DNA from 4 places in the Xenorhabdus budapestensis genome. Region 3 is predicted to be linked to each of the others. Evidence: predicted binding sites of a transcription regulator. Region 3 holds the regulator's gene; each other region holds the start of a gene.
What was found. The regulator Fur, encoded in region 3, represses iron uptake genes when iron is present. The targets are predictions, from matches to a motif close to ATAATAATGAGAACNACTATCAA.
Positions count from the first base shown of each region.

Region 1 (4,196 bases), 1.1 Mb from region 3:
AATGTTTTGCTACATATTGAAAGGTGAATCGATCAACCCAACAATATTATTTTTTTACGCGTATAATTTGGAACGTAAGCTATAGCTGTAATTTGTAATAAAAACGATTCAGCTAATATTTTGATAATACCCTATAAACTCAACAAGAAAAGAAAAACACAATGATAGAGATCCAACTCCCTCAGACTCAGGACAATGAAACTCTGGAACACAGTGTATTTTTCATTTCCGATGGCACAGCAATTACGGCAGAAGTTTTGGGTCATGCTGTATTGTCCCAATTCCCAATTACTATCACGTCTTATACCTTACCCTTTGTAACCAACAAAATAAGAGCAGAAGAAACCAGGAGCCAGATAAATACCATCTATCAGGCAACACAAATCAGGCCACTAGTTTTTTATTCCATCATTTCCAGTGAAGTTAAAAATATTATCACCAGCAGTGAAGGTTTTTGCTTGGATATTGTCCAGACTCTCGTAGCACCATTGCAGCAAGAAATCGGACTGAAACCCAAACCTGAATTACACCGTACTCACGGTTTATCTAAGAAAAATCTGAGTCAATATGATGCCCGTATCGCAGCCATTGATTATACCCTCGCACACGATGATGGGGTTTCATTACGCAATCTCGATCAGGCTCAGGTGATTATTCTGGGTGTATCCCGCTGTGGAAAAACACCCACCAGCCTCTATCTTGCCATGCAATTCGGCATTCAAGCCGCAAACTATCCTTTCACCGCTGATGATATGGATAATCTGCAATTGCCTGCCGATCTAAAACCTTTCCAGCAGAAATTATTCGGATTGACAATAAGCCCGGAAAGGCTGGCTGCTATCCGGGAAGAACGGAGAGAAAATAGTCGTTATGCTTCATTACGGCAATGTCGGATCGAAATTGCTGAGGTTGAAGCTCTATTCCGCAAAAACAAAATTAATTATTTAAATACCACCAATTATTCTGTCGAAGAAATTTCAACCAAAATTATTGACATTATGGGATTGAAACGGCGCATGTTCTGATCCCGGAAATACCAGCATATCTCAGAACACTATTACAATCTTATACTCGCGATTTCTCATATAATTGTAATTATTGTCTGTTGAATTTGCTGGAGGTTGAGTTATTGTAATTTCAATTACGCCAGACTGCGTCCTAAGATGAAGTAGAATTCGAGAAAGTATATGCCCAAAACAGATGAGTTAAGAACCCACCCAATTGACAGATTAATAACACCTAAAACACTTTCTGAACAATACCCCATATCAGAAAAAACATTACAAAATGTGACGGTATCACGCAGACGTATTGAAGCTATTCTGACAGGCAACGATCAACGTTTGCTGGTCATCATTGGCCCCTGTTCTATTCATGATGTTGATGCCGCTTTTGATTATGCCTCGCGTCTGCACGTATTACGTGAAAAATATCAGCACAGTCTGGAAATCGTAATGCGAACCTACTTCGAAAAGCCTCGTACTGTTGTTGGCTGGAAAGGTTTGATTTCAGACCCTATGTTAGATGGCTCCTGTCAGGTCAATAAAGGGATCTCACTCGCCCGTAAGTTATTAATTGATATCAATGAATTGGGAATGCCCACCGCCACAGAATTTTTGGATATGGTCATCGGGCAATATATTGCAGATTTAATTAGCTGGGGAGCAATCGGTGCAAGAACAACAGAAAGCCAAATCCACCGGGAAATGGCTTCCGCATTGTCATGTCCGGTCGGATTTAAAAATGGTACTGACGGCAATATTCATATTGCTATTGATGCGATACGAGCATCACGTGCCGGACATATGTTCTTGTCACCAGATAAAGATGGACAGATGACCATCTATCAGACCAGCGGAAATCCTTATGGCCATATCATTATGCGTGGCGGGAAAAAACCGAATTACAGTGCTGAAGATATTACAGAAGTTTGTCAGAAATTACGTGAATTCGACTTACCAGAACGCTTGATTGTAGATTGCAGTCACGGAAACTGTCAGAAAGTTCACCGCCGACAACTGGATATAGCCAGAAATATCAGCCAACAGCTTCAGTCTGGTTCAACGGCTATCGCGGGTGTTATGGCAGAAAGTTTTTTAGTTGAAGGTTCTCAAAAAATCATGCAGGGAGAACCTCTGACCTACGGGCAATCGATTACTGATCCATGCCTCAGTTGGCAAGATACTGAACAATTCCTTAATATTCTGGCCGAAGCAGTTGAAAGTCGGTTCTGAATATCGTTTTTACTGGCTTCTGTTCACGATGAGAGTAGGAGCCAGCCCCCTTTTGAAAAATCATACAAAACCAATCTATTGAGTCAGTTATACCTACATAAAAAAATAACTTGAAGTTAATCAAATCAGAAACGATAATTATTCTCAATATTATAATAATTATTGTTCATATTGGTTATGAAAAAATTAACTGATTGCCTGTGTTACCACATCAATCCTTTGCAACAACAGATCCTTCTTGCGTTACATCGTGATTCTACACAAACCGATAACTTTACTCTGACTTAATAACAATTCAGAGAATTCACCGGGATGCATCTCATGGTGATTAAAACGATATATGAGTGTTTCAAAACCATTCATGTGCTTTAAAACACAGCAAAATTATGGAGATAACCTATATGACCCGAATTCAACCACCAAACCTAAAATTGTCTGCATTAAGTATTGTCATTCTGACAGGGTTGTCTTCTGCTCACGCAGTAACCATCCCAACTGATAAAACAGCCCCAGCAGAAAAAAGTAAACCTCATAAAGATACGCTGACAGTTTATGCCACAGGGAATCAGCGCGACAGTTTTGAAGCACCTATGATGGTAACAGTTGTTGAAGGTAACTCAGCCAGCAGTAAAGTTGCAGGCAATGCAAATGACTTGCTGAGCAAGATCCCCGGGATTAATACTGCGGATTACGGGCGTGCTAACGGGCAAGATATCAGTATGCGTGGTTACTCTCAAAAAGGCGTTTTAATGCTGGTTGATGGTGTTCGTCAGGGTACTGATACCGGGCACATTAATGGTATTTTCCTTGATCCCTCACTGATTAAACAAGTTGAAGTTGTCCGGGGCCCATCTGCCCTACTCTATGGCAGTAGCGCATTAGGTGGAGTTATTGCCTATCAGACGGTTGATGCAGCAGATCTCTTACAGGCAGGGCAAAATAGCGGTTTTCGTGTTTTTAGTCGTGCCGGAACTGGGGATCACAGTTGGGGATTCGGCGGAGCCGCATTTGGTAAAACCGATAATCTTGATGGTCTATTTAGTTTCAGCACCCGTGATGTTGGCAATATTCGTTATGGCGGCGGGGTAAAAGGCCAGAATGATGAAATTATCGGCAATGTACTGACCAAAGGGACATGGCAAATTGATGACAGCCAATCAATTGGTGGCGAACTTCGTTATTATCGCAATAAGGCCAATGAGCCACTGAACCCACAATCTGTCAAAACAGCAGATAAAACAGAACAGGCTGATCGCACCACAACACAACGTGATGCGCAACTGACTTACAAGTTGAATCCGGCAGAATATAACTGGTTAAATTTCAGAACAGATATTTACTATTCCAACATTAGTATTGATGCTAAGAGTGAGAAAAATGGTTTTGAAGGCCGTAAACAGGAAACTTACGGTATAAAATTGGAAAACCGTTCGCACTTGAATGCTAACTCCTTTGCTGCACATCAATTTACTTATGGTAGCGAAATATATAAACAGAAACAAAAACCAAGCAGCAATTATATAAATGGATTTCCGAATGCGGACATCCGTTTTGCATCTGGTTGGTTGCAAGATGAGATAACCATTCGTGACTTACCAATTTCATTTATCATCGGTACACGTTACGACAATTACAAAGCATCAAATGATAAATATAAAGATATCAATGCCGATAAATGGTCATCAAAAGGTGCTATCAGTATCACCCCAACAGATTGGTCAATGCTGTTTGCTTCTTACTCTCAGGCATTCCGTTCACCGACAATGGGAGAGATGTATAACGATTCCAAACATTTTCCAAATAATTACTGGAAACCTAATCCTAACTTACGCCCTGAAAGCAATGAAACTCTGGAATATGGCTTCGGGTTACGTTTCGATGAACTGTTTACCAACAATGATGGCCTGAAATTCAAAGCCAGCTATTTTGATACCAAAGCAAAAGACTATATCACCACTTCCG
Region 1 is NZ_CP072455.1:1,988,965-1,993,160, reverse strand. Features, by position in the region: gene ppsR (posphoenolpyruvate synthetase regulatory kinase/phosphorylase PpsR) at 162-1,025, shown strand; gene HGO23_RS09070 (3-deoxy-7-phosphoheptulonate synthase) at 1,188-2,234, shown strand; gene HGO23_RS09065 (TonB-dependent hemoglobin/transferrin/lactoferrin family receptor) at 2,636-4,196, shown strand, end outside.
Region 1: a site for Fur is predicted at 2,366-2,388, ahead of HGO23_RS09065 (TonB-dependent hemoglobin/transferrin/lactoferrin family receptor). Genes of this name have one in related genera too.

Region 2 (4,196 bases), 1.6 Mb from region 3:
TCAAAGATGTGCAGGAAGTTATTGCTTTTGCGGAGGAACATGGTTTACCGATTGCCATTAAAGCCGCATTTGGTGGTGGAGGTCGTGGTTTGAAAGTGGCCTGGCGACGGGATGAAGTTGAAGAACTTTACTATTCCGCAATACGTGAGGCGACAGCCGCTTTTGGGCGGGGGGAATGTTTTATTGAACAGTTCCTGAATAAACCGCGTCATATTGAAGCGCAGGTAATTGCAGATAAATACGGCAATATCGTTGTGCTTGGCACCCGAGACTGTTCCTTGCAGCGCCGGAATCAGAAACTGGTGGAAGAAGCTCCGGCTCCCTTTTTAACTCAGCAGCAACGGGAACGCATTCATCAAGCGGCAAAAGCGATTTGTGCGGCAGCCAATTATGTTGGAGCGGGGACGGTCGAGTTTTTACTCAGTGCTGATGGTTCGCTCTCTTTCTTAGAAGTGAATACTCGCTTACAAGTAGAGCATCCTGTTACGGAAGAAACAACAGGTATTGATTTGGTCATTGAACAGTTGAGGATTGCAGAAGGTTATCCGTTAAGCATCCAAGAGACACCTGAACCAAGAGGGCACTCATTTGAATTTCGCATCAATGCAGAAGATGCCGGAAAAGGTTTTTTGCCCACTTCCGGCGCTATTACAGAGTTTCTCCCGCCTTCTGGTCCCGGTATTCGTCTGGACTCCGGTGTAATGAGTGGTTCTACAATCCCCGCTGCTTTTGATTCATTGATGGCAAAACTGATTGTCACAGGAACAACGCGTGAGCAAGCTCTTGCCCGTGCACGTCGGGCATTACAAGAATTTAAAATCAGTGGAGTAGCCTCAGTTTTACCTTTCCACCGAGCTGTAATCGAACATCCTGATTTTGTCTCAGGAGATAATTTCAACGTTCATACCCGCTGGATTGAAACAGACTTTGCCGATGAACTGGAGGCTTCGCTTCGTCAGATCCCGGCTGAGGACAAGCATATCACCCGCACATATATTGAAATTGATGGTCGCAGGCATCAATTGGGCTTGTCATCAGATTTATTGGCAGGTTTAGCGAAATTAGCGTCTGCCAGTGAGAAGCAATTTTCTCAGCCAATAACAAAGCAAAAAAAGTCGCAAGATCCCCGTCAGGTAAAGGCACCTATTTCCGGCATTCTGCATTCTTGGTTAGTTCAGGAAGGGGAGCAAGTTAATGAAGGTGATGTGATTGCTGTGATGGAAGCCATGAAAATGGAGGTACAGATCCGTGCACATCGTTCAGGGAGAATCACATTCTGTGCTCAGGCAGGGAATTATCAGGATGCAGACCGAGTTTTGGCCAGAATAGAGTATTAATATTTTATCTAAAAAACCAACGGGTATAAATTTATACCCGTTTGAGCTTTGAGGTGAAGATCTCACTCAGGCTTTTTATCGTCATCAACTTCTTCATTCTATTCAATAAATAAACCTGCCTTTGTGGACTCAGATCGTCAACAAATCTTCGCTAAGAGCTAAGAGCTAAGAGCTAAGAGCTAAGAGCTAAGAGCTAAGAGCTAAGAATAGTGGGATTTGTTGGGACCTGATTTCGAATCTAAATAGTTAAAATAAACGATAGTCACTTAAGGTTATTTACATTTCCTATAGAAATGTAAATAATAATAATTCTCAATCATGTTTTAACTAAAAAATGTATGTCTAAAATTACCAAAATTTACGCAAGCTTGGCTAAAAGTGGTCTGTGTGTTCCTTTGATGTCTGCATCTATGCTGACAGTCGCTATCTCTACTAACGCATTAGCAAACACCGAAGGGTCAATCAAAAAATCAACGGCAACTGGCGATACACTCGTTGTTATTGCAGGTAACAATGCAGAACAAGAGAGTGGAAAAGTCAACCGTAACGAAATTAAAGTCAGACAGGCACAAAGTGTCGGTGAGATTTTAAAGAATGTACCGGGCGTTCAAGCGGGTCACCCTAGCGCTTTAGGGCAGCGCTTTAAAATCCGTGGCATGGATGATCAGTTCATCAACGTAACGGTTGATGGTGCACGGCAAGAGGGATATCACTTCCATCATGCGGGGAATTACGGTATAGACCCTGAAATGCTGAAGCAAATTGATATCAGCGTTGGTACTAATAGTATTACCTATGATACCGGAGCCCTTGGCGGTGCATTAAAATTTGAAACCGTTGATGCTGGTGATTTATTAGAGCCGGGCCAATTATTTGGTACAAAAGGCAAATTAAGTTATGTTAGTAATGGTTCTGAGTTCCAGCAATCTTTAGCAACTTATGGCAGAATGGGAGCAGTTGATTTATTAGGCTACTTTAACCATCGTAATATGAATGATGCTGAATCGGGCAGAGATAGCCGCGGAAGAGATTCAATTCCTACCGATGGGAAACTGGTCAATTATTTATTAAAAGCGAAATTCAATCTGACTGATGATCAGTACATCAGTGTATCAAGAGAACGTTATCAGAATGATGCGGATACTAATTTCAGATTGAATTTTGGTTCGGACATCAATAAAGGGAAAAAAGGAAAGTACGTTGTAGAGCGTGATGCTTATAATCTTACTTACAGATATGTACCAGTCGATAATGACTTCATTGATTTAAAAATTTCTGCCTATCACACAGAACAAAATTTCAATCATATGAGGGAAGTCGGTGGGCCTGGAAAGGGATTTGACAGTATTGTTGAAACTCAAGGCATTAGGGCGCGTAATGTCTCTAATTTTGATACCCAGAAATTATCCCATGTTTTAACTTATGGGTATGAATATTTTGATACCAGAATGGCATACACTGATGTATCAGAAAATGTACACAAAAAAGCAGTAGAAACAGGAAAGTCATCATCTGTTTATTTGGAAGATGATATTCAAATTGCTGATTTCCATTTCATACCAGGTGTCAGATGGGATCATTACAAATACAACACTATTAATAAAAACCATGAACCTTTTGAGAGAACTTATGCTCGTTTCTCAAAAGCACTTGGTTTGAAATACGAACTTGGAGCGTCAACCACATTATTTGCCAATTATACCGAACTTTTCAGAGGGCCATTGGGCAAAGAGATTGGTCTGGGGCCAAGCAATCACAATGCTAACTTGAAAACTACAACAGGGTACAACTTAGAAACTGGCGTAGCGGGAACATATCCTAGTATTTTTGCTGAAAACGACTCATTTACTGTAATTGGTAAAGTATTCCAGACCAATTTTAAAAACCTGTCTACGACTTTAGCTAAAAGAGAGCTACACAACATCCCAAAATCCAGATTGGAAGGGTTTGAATTAGCGACTAAATATAAACTGGATAACTGGTCCTTAAGAGCGACTTACGCCAAAGCGAATAATAAAATTATGCAAGGTAATGAGTTGTTTGACAGAAGATTAGAGTTCACACCAACTATTGGTGATTCTTTTACCATTGGGGGAAGTTACTTGTTTGATAAAACTGACATTGAACTCGGTTGGAATTCCCGATTTGTCAGGTCAGCAGACGCGAAAGGGACAGATAGTGGTCGGGTTGTAAATGTACATAAATCAGGCTATAGCGTCAGTGATATGTATATTTCCTGGGCTCCGAAAACGGGCTCATTTAAAAACACAGAAATCCAGCTTGGTATCGATAATATCTTCGATAAACGTTACAACGAACAGTCTTACTATCTGAATATTTATAAAGGGCAAGAAGAAAAAGGCCGCACATATAAAGCGACAATTTCTTATAAGTTCTAATGAACAGGTCTTAAAGGTTGCAAAAATACCTTTCGTAAAAAGTCTGCGGTTTATCCGCAGACTTTTTACAGGATAGCTTGCTAAAATTAGCGCTATTACAGCGTAAAAATCCCAATCAAGGCAACCACAGTCAGAATCGCGGCTGCACCATAAAACCCCCATTGACTGGCGGGAATATGAATTTTCAGATCGTGCATACCGTGATGAATACGGTGCAAACCACACCATAAAGGCAGGCTAATCATCAGCAGCAAAAAGATGCGGCCAATAAAACTCTGACAAAATGTCAGAATGCGTTCATAAGAAAGCGCTTCCGGTGCTAGTCCCAGTGGCAGCAAAATACCTAGTAGCAGGATAATTGCAGGCCCAACAATGGCACTCCACATACCACCTGCACCAAACAGGCTCCAGAAAATCGGTTCATTGGAACGTTTTGGTACTTGATTCATCAGATCCTCCT
Region 2 is NZ_CP072455.1:418,082-422,277, forward strand. Features, by position in the region: gene HGO23_RS01705 (acetyl/propionyl/methylcrotonyl-CoA carboxylase subunit alpha) at 1-1,337, shown strand, start outside; gene HGO23_RS01710 (TonB-dependent receptor domain-containing protein) at 1,676-3,736, shown strand; gene frdD (fumarate reductase subunit FrdD) at 3,832-4,185, opposite strand.
Region 2: a site for Fur is predicted at 1,631-1,653, ahead of HGO23_RS01710 (TonB-dependent receptor domain-containing protein). Genes of this name have one in related genera too.

Region 3 (4,196 bases):
AATATCCTGATGACACCCGAAAGCCGTTTTGAGAAAAACAGCCAGGTGTCATTAATTGATGAGGATAAACTGCGTGGGCAAATTATCCCGACGCCCAGAAAATTGTCCATTCATTCACAGGATGTCAACTTATCTCATGGAGTGAGGTTAGAACTGGGAGGATTGAGTGACGCTTCAATTCGGATTATTCGAGAGCGTTTTGCTGACTATAACATTAAGTTAACCGATAGCGGTTATCGGATTGCGACTCAGATTAATGCTAACAAATTTACCGGTGATTGGCGGGTTAAAGGGGCTTATTCCCTGAATATCACTACTAAGGGAGCACAAATTGTTGCTTTTGATGAATCCGGTGTATTTTATGGCCTGCAATCACTGTTTTCCCTGCTTCCGGCCAATGGTGTACCGAAAATAGCCACATTAACAGCAAAAGATGCCCCCAAATTTGAATATCGAGGTATGTTTCTTGATGTCGGACGGAATTTCCATAGTAAAGAAGCTGTCTTGCGTCTGCTCGATCAAATGGCGGCTTATAAACTGAATAAATTCCATTTCCATTTGAGTGATGATGAAGGCTGGCGTCTGGAAATTCCTGGTTTACCGGAATTAACAGAAATCGGCAGCAAACGTTGCCATGATTTAACTGAGACGCAATGTTTGTTACCACAATTAGGCTCAGGGCCAGCAAGTAATAATATGGGCAGTGGCTATTTTAGCCGTCAGGATTACATTGATATCTTGAAATATGCTAAGGCTCGTCAGATAGAGGTGATCCCGGAAATTGATATTCCGGCCCATTCCCGTGCAGCGGTAGTGTCTATGGAAGCCCGCTATAAAAAATTGGTGGCAGAAGGAAAGGTACAGGAAGCCAATGAGTACCGTTTGCTCGACCCGACGGATACCTCAAATACGACATCTGTACAGTTTTACGATCGCCATAGCTATTTGAACCCGTGCATGGATTCTTCCAAACGTTTTGTTGACAAAGTCATCAGTGAAATCGTTGCTATGCACAAAGAAGCCGGAACATCACTGAGAACATGGCATTTTGGCGGTGATGAAGCGAAAAATATTCGTTTGGGGTCGGGTTATCAGGACAAAGATGGTCCAATTGAACCGGGTAAAGGGATCATAAATAAAAAAATTGAGGACAAACCATGGGCAAAATCTCAGGTTTGTCAAAAAATGATTGCGAATGGCACCATCAAAGATGTTGATGAGCTGGCCAGTTATTTCGCGATTGAAGTTAGTAAGATTGTCAATGCTCATGGTATTGAGGCGATGCAGTCATGGCAGGATGGTCTGAAACATGCGAAATCGGTGAAAGACTTTGCTACTCAGTACGTTACGGTGAACTTTTGGGATACGCTGTATTGGGGAGGTTACGATTCCGTTAATGACTGGGCAAACAAGGGCTATCGTGTCGTTGTTTCCAGCCCTGATTATGTTTATCTGGATATGCCGTACGAAGTTAATCCGAAGGAGCGGGGCTATTATTGGGCGTCTCGTTTTAATGATGAAGCCAAAATCTTCAGTTTTGCACCAAATAATATGCCACAAAATGCCGAGACTTCGGTGGATATCAATGGCAACTATTTCAATACCACCAGTAATAAACGTTGGCCGGGGGCGTATGGCTTGTCAGGGCTATCATGGAGCGAAACGGTGCGTACTGATGAGCAAATGGAATATATGATTTATCCGCGTTTGCTGTCGCTGGCGGAACGTGCATGGCATCAGGCTGGATGGGAACAGAATTACCAGCAGGGCAGGGAATATAAAGGCGGAGTCACACGGTATGTTGAAATCGATAAACTCAATAATGATTGGCGTCGTTTTGCCAATTTAATGGGGCAACGTGAAATGGCAAAACTGGATAAGGCACATGTTGCATATCGATTACCAATACCGGGCGCAAGGATTGTGTCAGGGACATTGGAAGCGAACATTGCTTTGCCCGGGCTGGCAATTCAGTATTCGTTGAATGATGGAAAAACCTGGGAAATTTATGATGACAGACAAAGACCATATGTCGAAGGTAATGTGAAAGTCCGTTCTGTTAGCACTGATGGTAAGCGTTTCAGCCGAATTGAAGATGTATATCAAAAATAATCGCCTGTAAAAAAGCAACCTGCCGATTAGCTTTGGCTAATCGGCAGCAGCTTCTTTTGACAAGAGCCGATATCAAAAGTGAGCAGTATGTATCACTTCTTATCGTGCCTTCTTATCATGCTTTCTCATCATGTAACGTACTATCTTTACGGCAATCACCTGTAGTACAGTGACCATACAAATAGAGACTATGATTTGACAACTTGATTCCATGACGTGCAGCAATATCCTTCTGACGTTCTTCAATGGACTCATCGCTGAACTCGATCACTTTGCCGCAGTCGAGACAAATCAGATGGTCATGGTGATGTTGCTGAGTGAGTTCAAAAACCGATTTACCGCCTTCAAAATTGTGGCGAGTGACAATGCCGGCATCATCGAACTGGTTCAACACGCGATAGACAGTGGCGAGGCCAATCTCTTCACCGATATCAATCAGTTTTTTGTAGAGATCTTCCGCACTGACATGATGGCATTCTGGGACCTGTAGCACTTCCAGAATTTTCAGGCGAGGAAGTGTTACTTTAAGTCCAGCATTTTTTAATGCTTTATTGTTGTCGGTCATGCGGATTTAGTCCTGTAACTTGAGTTTAGTGAACTTGTGATACTTGGGGTATCGTGAGAGAATCATGATTCAGCTTCATGCTGTAGATTATAGGCATGGATACTGAAAATGAAAACCATGCCCACTTCGCTATCATGACACATATTTCAAGAATTATCCCGTGCAAAAGGCATTTGTTTCCTTACATACACAGAGGAGATCTTTTATTATGCGCCGAGGATTTCTGACAGGCTCATTTCAGCCTTAATCTGCTGTACCCAAGCATCAACACGCTCTTCGGTTAATTCTGGTTGGCGATCTTCATCAATAGCAAGGCCAATGAAGTGATTATCATCAGCCATACCTTTAGATACTTCAAAGTGATACCCTTCAGTTGGCCAGTGACCGACAATAATTGCACCACGAGGTTCAATAATATCGCGGATGGTGCCCATAGCGTCACAGAAGTATTCTGCATAATCTTCCTGATCACCACAACCGAACAGGGCAACTAACTTTCCTTCAAAATTGATCTCTTCCAGAGTCGGGAAGAAATCATCCCAGTCACATTGAGCTTCGCCGTAGTACCAGGTTGGAATGCCTAGCAGCAGGATATCGAAGGCGTCAAGATCTTCCTTGCTGCTTTTGGCAATATCGTGAACTTCCGCAACATCAGCACCGCCCAGTTTTTCTTGGATCATTTTGGCAATGTTCTCTGTGTTGCCAGTGTCGCTGCCGAAGAATATACCTATTATTGCCATAAAGTAGATTAACCTCTTGTTCTATTAGTGTATTAAATCCATACACGTCACGCTGAAATCAGCAGGAAAAATATCAGTTTTATTAAAATGAAAAACGTTATTTTGACCAAACATCAGTGACAAGTCTGTCAGATTTGTGTGGTGACACCGCTTCACTCTGTTGAATTAAAGCCGTTAATTGGCAAGGTGATTATCTGTTGCCAGTTGAGCCAGCAACATCTGTTCAATTAATTCACTGCGGCTGATATTGCGCTGTTTTGCCAGATGGTTGAGAGCACCAACAGCATCTTCATTGAGTTTTAGTTCCACCCGACGCAGTCCTTTGACTTTATCCCGGCGCAACTGGTTGCGTTTATTGATCCTAAGCTGTTCATCTCTGGACAGCGGATTTGTTTTAGGTCGCCCTGGCCTGCGTTCATCTGCGAACAAATCCAGTGTGGTGCGATCAGTTTGTTCTTTTGCCATAAATTCGATTGATAAAGGGCGTGTACCAATAATATAGCGGGCAATGATACCTTAGCTGGACGCGTGTCGCTACTGGTTGATGGGGGAGATTGTTGGTTGATAAGAGGGATTGTCGGGTTCAGTCATAATTCAGACCTAATAATGTAGGGAAAGTGGTGTATAGCAAGTACGGTATGAAAGAGAAATAAAACGGAGAAAAGTGAATAGTGTTGGTCTGATTAAGGCATTTGCCTTAATCAGAAAGCGTTTGTAAGGGTTATGGAATAAAGGCTTTTCGTATAATATAAGTAAAAGCTTCAAGGCTTCCTCGCCAC
Region 3 is NZ_CP072455.1:3,135,381-3,139,576, reverse strand. Features, by position in the region: gene HGO23_RS13615 (beta-N-acetylhexosaminidase) at 1-2,112, shown strand, start outside; gene fur (ferric iron uptake transcriptional regulator) at 2,228-2,677, opposite strand; gene fldA (flavodoxin FldA) at 2,884-3,417, opposite strand; gene ybfE (LexA regulated protein) at 3,592-3,882, opposite strand; gene HGO23_RS13595 (TetR/AcrR family transcriptional regulator) at 4,139-4,196, opposite strand, start outside.

Region 4 (4,196 bases), 1.3 Mb from region 3:
CAGAATGTCACCTGAGTTATCCACTAATGCGGGGCTAATGCCGAAGAATGGCAGAGTAGCTGATCCTGCTTTGAGATCAGTTGCTCCAGGTAATGGTGTGATCATGAAGCCACCCGTTTCCGTTTGCCACCATGTATCGACAATAGGGCATCTACTGTTGCCTATTTTTTTGTAATACCATTCCCAGGCTTCTGGGTTGATGGGTTCGCCTACAGAACCCATGATGCGTAATGATGTACGCTTGGTTCCTTCAATAGCTTTATCCCCTTCGGCCATTAATGCACGAATGGCTGTTGGTGCGGTATAGAGGATATTCACCTGATGTTTATCGACAACCTGACTGAGGCGATTCACATCAGGATAGTTCGGTACACCTTCAAACATCACGGATGTTGCACCACAAGATAGCGGGCCATACAACAGATAACTATGACCTGTTACCCAACCAATATCGGCTGTACACCAATAAACTTCATCAGGGCGGTAATCAAACGTATATTTGAACGTCAAAGATGCGTAGACCAGATAACCCCCAGTGGTATGCAGAACCCCTTTGGGTTTACCTGTGGAGCCGGAAGTATAAAGAATAAATAGCGGATCTTCTGCATTCATCTCTTCGGCCTGACAGTCTGCATTAATCCCACTGGTTAATTTATGCCACCATAAATCACGTTCGGTCTGCCAGCTTGTTGCATTATCTGTACGTTTGAAAACAACAACATTGGTAACACTTGTCACGGCTGGATTGTTCAGTGCTTCATCGACATTTTTTTTCAGTGGAACAGTTCGTCCGGCTCGTATGCCTTCATTAGCAGTAATAATTAACTTGGCATTTGAATCGATAACCCGACCAGAAATTGCATCAGGAGAAAAACCACCGAAAATCACCGAGTGAATTGCGCCAATCCGGGCGCAAGCCAGCATGGCAACGGCCGCTTCCGGCACCATTGGCATATAGATAGCGACGACATCACCTTTTTTAATCCCAAGTTTTTTCAAAGCATTAGCGAATTGACAGACGTCGTGATATAGCTCTCGGTACGTAACATGTCTGGATTCAGCGGGATTATCTCCTTCCCAGATAATGGCAGTTTGATCACCACGCTCTTGTAAATGACGGTCAAGGCAGTTAGCACTTAGATTCAGTGTCCCATCTTCAAACCAGCGGATACTAATGTGTCCGGGGTCGAAAGAGCTGTTTTTAACCTTTGTATAAGGTTTTATCCAATCCAGTATCTTACCTTTCTCACCCCAGAACCCTTCAGGATCTTGTAGTGACCATTGGTAGTCTTGCATATATTGTTGCTTGTTTATCAGGGCTGTTTCTGCGATGTCAGCAGGAATAGGATGCTTGATTATTTGAGTCATATTTTTATCTCCTTGCAATTGTTAATACTATGTCAAAACAAGGTTAACTAAAGTGTAAGAAGAATTTTTGTTTCTTTTTTGCGCGGAAGATCACGCATTGGAAAGAATGAATTTCATGAGATGATCATTTAGTGCGGCGTATTTGTGAAAAATTAACTACCATTAATAATTTTATTTTTTGAATAAATACACTAACTAATGGATTTTATTCAGTTATTTTATCTAAGAAATGTATAAAAAGCGAAAGAGAAAGGAAACCATAGTTATAACATGGAATTGATAATCATTTTCATTGTTGTTTAATTCACTATAATAATCTTGCAGTTCACAAGGTGTGAGCCTCATACCCAACAAATAAAAGGTGTATATATTTTAAACAACTGGAGATATGACATGAGCCATTCACTACCTTCTCTACCATATCCTTATGATGCGCTAGAACCGCATTTCGATAAACAAACGATGATTATTCATCACACCAAACACCATCAAACCTACGTTACAAATACCAATCTTGCATTAGAATCCTGTCCAAAACTAGCCTGTCTGGAGATTGATGAACTCGTTCAGCGGCTTGATGAAGTTCCTGAGGATAAACGTACTTTCATGCGTAATAATGCAGGAGGTCATTCAAACCATAGTATGTTCTGGGAAGGTTTGAAATTAGGGACAACTTTATCTGGTGCCTTAAAAGCCGCGATAGAATGCGATTTTGGTAGCGTTGATGCTTTCAAAAAAAAATTTGAGCAAGCAGCCGCAACTCGTTTTGGTTCTGGGTGGGCCTGGTTAGTATTAAAAGAAGATGGCAAACTTGAAGTTGTTTCTACTGCAAATCAGGATAGCCCATTGATGGGTGAAGAGATTTCCGGTACTTCTGGTTATCCTATTTTGGGATTAGATGTATGGGAACATGCTTATTATCTGAAGTATCAAAACCGTCGTCCCGACTATATTGAGGCATTTTGGCATGTCGTAAATTGGGAAGAAGCGGCAAAACGTTACGAAAAAAAATGGAATAAGTTCTAAAAATCCCTCTCTTAATAATGCTGATCACTGCGGGGTCAGCATTTTTTTTACTTGTAGCAGAGATATTGACCTTTCACAATGCTCTCTCAAAGGGCAAAAGATGAAGCTTGCCGCGTTTATTCGGTCAGGATAATATTTATATTAGTCTATTGAGGAGAAATAGAAATGTATTACCCACAGGTATATAGAGGTAAAATAACATCTTCCGAAAAGTGGGGTTTCAGTGCAATCAACAAACTGTTGGTGAATGGCCGTTTACAGCTTACCTCTCTTGGTCTGGAAGGTGATGAACAGGCAGAGACTCGTTTTCATGGCGGTCCTGATCGCGCGCTTTGTCATTACCCTATGGAACATTACCTCTTTTGGAAAAGGCAATTTCCTGAATTAGTGGAATTATTTGTATCTCCCTTATTTGGTGAAAATATATCAACGGAGGGTATGACAGAAGAGAATGTTTTTATTGGGGATATTTTCCAGTGGGGAGAGGTAATTATTCAGGTGACACAGCCCCGTTCTCCTTGCTACAAACTTAATCTTATTACTGGAATTGCGAATTTTGCAGCTATGATGCAAGATGAAGGGTATTGTGGCTGGTTATATCGGGTCATCTCTTCAGGTTTTGTCAGTGCTGCTGAACCACTAAAATTACTCAGTCGAAATAGTGATGTTTCTGTTAAGGATGCTATTTCCATTGCTTTTCATAGCCCATTTGATGGAGAGCAATACCAACGTCTAATGGGTGCAGCAGGGTTATCTGCTAGCTGGAATCTAACGATGCAAAAGCGGATATTGCATGGAAAAATAGAGGATTTCAATCGTCGTTTATTTGGTAAATAATTTATTTACTGATATATATTTTAATTAAAAAATATGTTGTTTTCTTGTAGTGGACGATAACAATAATTTTGTTATCGTTATACTTATTTTTTCTATTTTGTTCTGCTCTTTCAAATTATTATATTGTTTCTTTTATATAAAATTAATTTATCAATATTCTATATCCTGAATTAGTGGAATTATTTGTATCTCCCTTATTTGGTGAAAATATATCAACGGAGGGTATGACAGAAGAGAATGTTTTTATTGGGGATATTTTCCAGTGGGGAGAGGTAATTATTCAGGTGACACAGCCCCGTTCTCCTTGCTACAAACTTAATCTTATTACTGGAATTGCGAATTTTGCAGCTATGATGCAAGATGAAGGGTATTGTGGCTGGTTATATCGGGTCATCTCTTCAGGTTTTGTCAGTGCTGCTGAACCACTAAAATTACTCAGTCGAAATAGTGATGTTTCTGTTAAGGATGCTATTTCCATTGCTTTTCATAGCCCATTTGATGGAGAGCAATACCAACGTCTAATGGGTGCAGCAGGGTTATCTGCTAGCTGGAATCTAACGATGCAAAAGCGGATATTGCATGGAAAAATAGAGGATTTCAATCGTCGTTTATTTGGTAAATAATTTATTTACTGATATATATTTTAATTAAAAAATATGTTGTTTTCTTGTAGTGGACGATAACAATAATTTTGTTATCGTTATACTTATTTTTTCTATTTTGTTCTGCTCTTTCAAATTATTATATTGTTTCTTTTATATAAAATTAATTTATCAATATTCTATATTAAAATGTTTGTTGATAAAATAAGATTATTATTAACTTGTTTATGATTAAAGGTTAAAAAGACTGATGTTTTTTAATGTGATATTTATCACAAAATAAGTACTCGTATTATTAGAATATGATTTATATGTGGATGATTTAAACCATAGAAGTATAGGTAGCCATAAATATTAGTTATA
Region 4 is NZ_CP072455.1:70,918-75,113, forward strand. Features, by position in the region: gene acs (acetate--CoA ligase) at 1-1,368, opposite strand, end outside; gene sodA (superoxide dismutase [Mn]) at 1,762-2,394, shown strand; gene yiiM (6-hydroxyaminopurine reductase) at 2,560-3,231, shown strand; partial or broken gene HGO23_RS00310 (MOSC domain-containing protein) at 3,393-3,854, shown strand.
Region 4: a site for Fur is predicted at 1,645-1,667, ahead of sodA (superoxide dismutase [Mn]). Genes of this name have one in related genera too.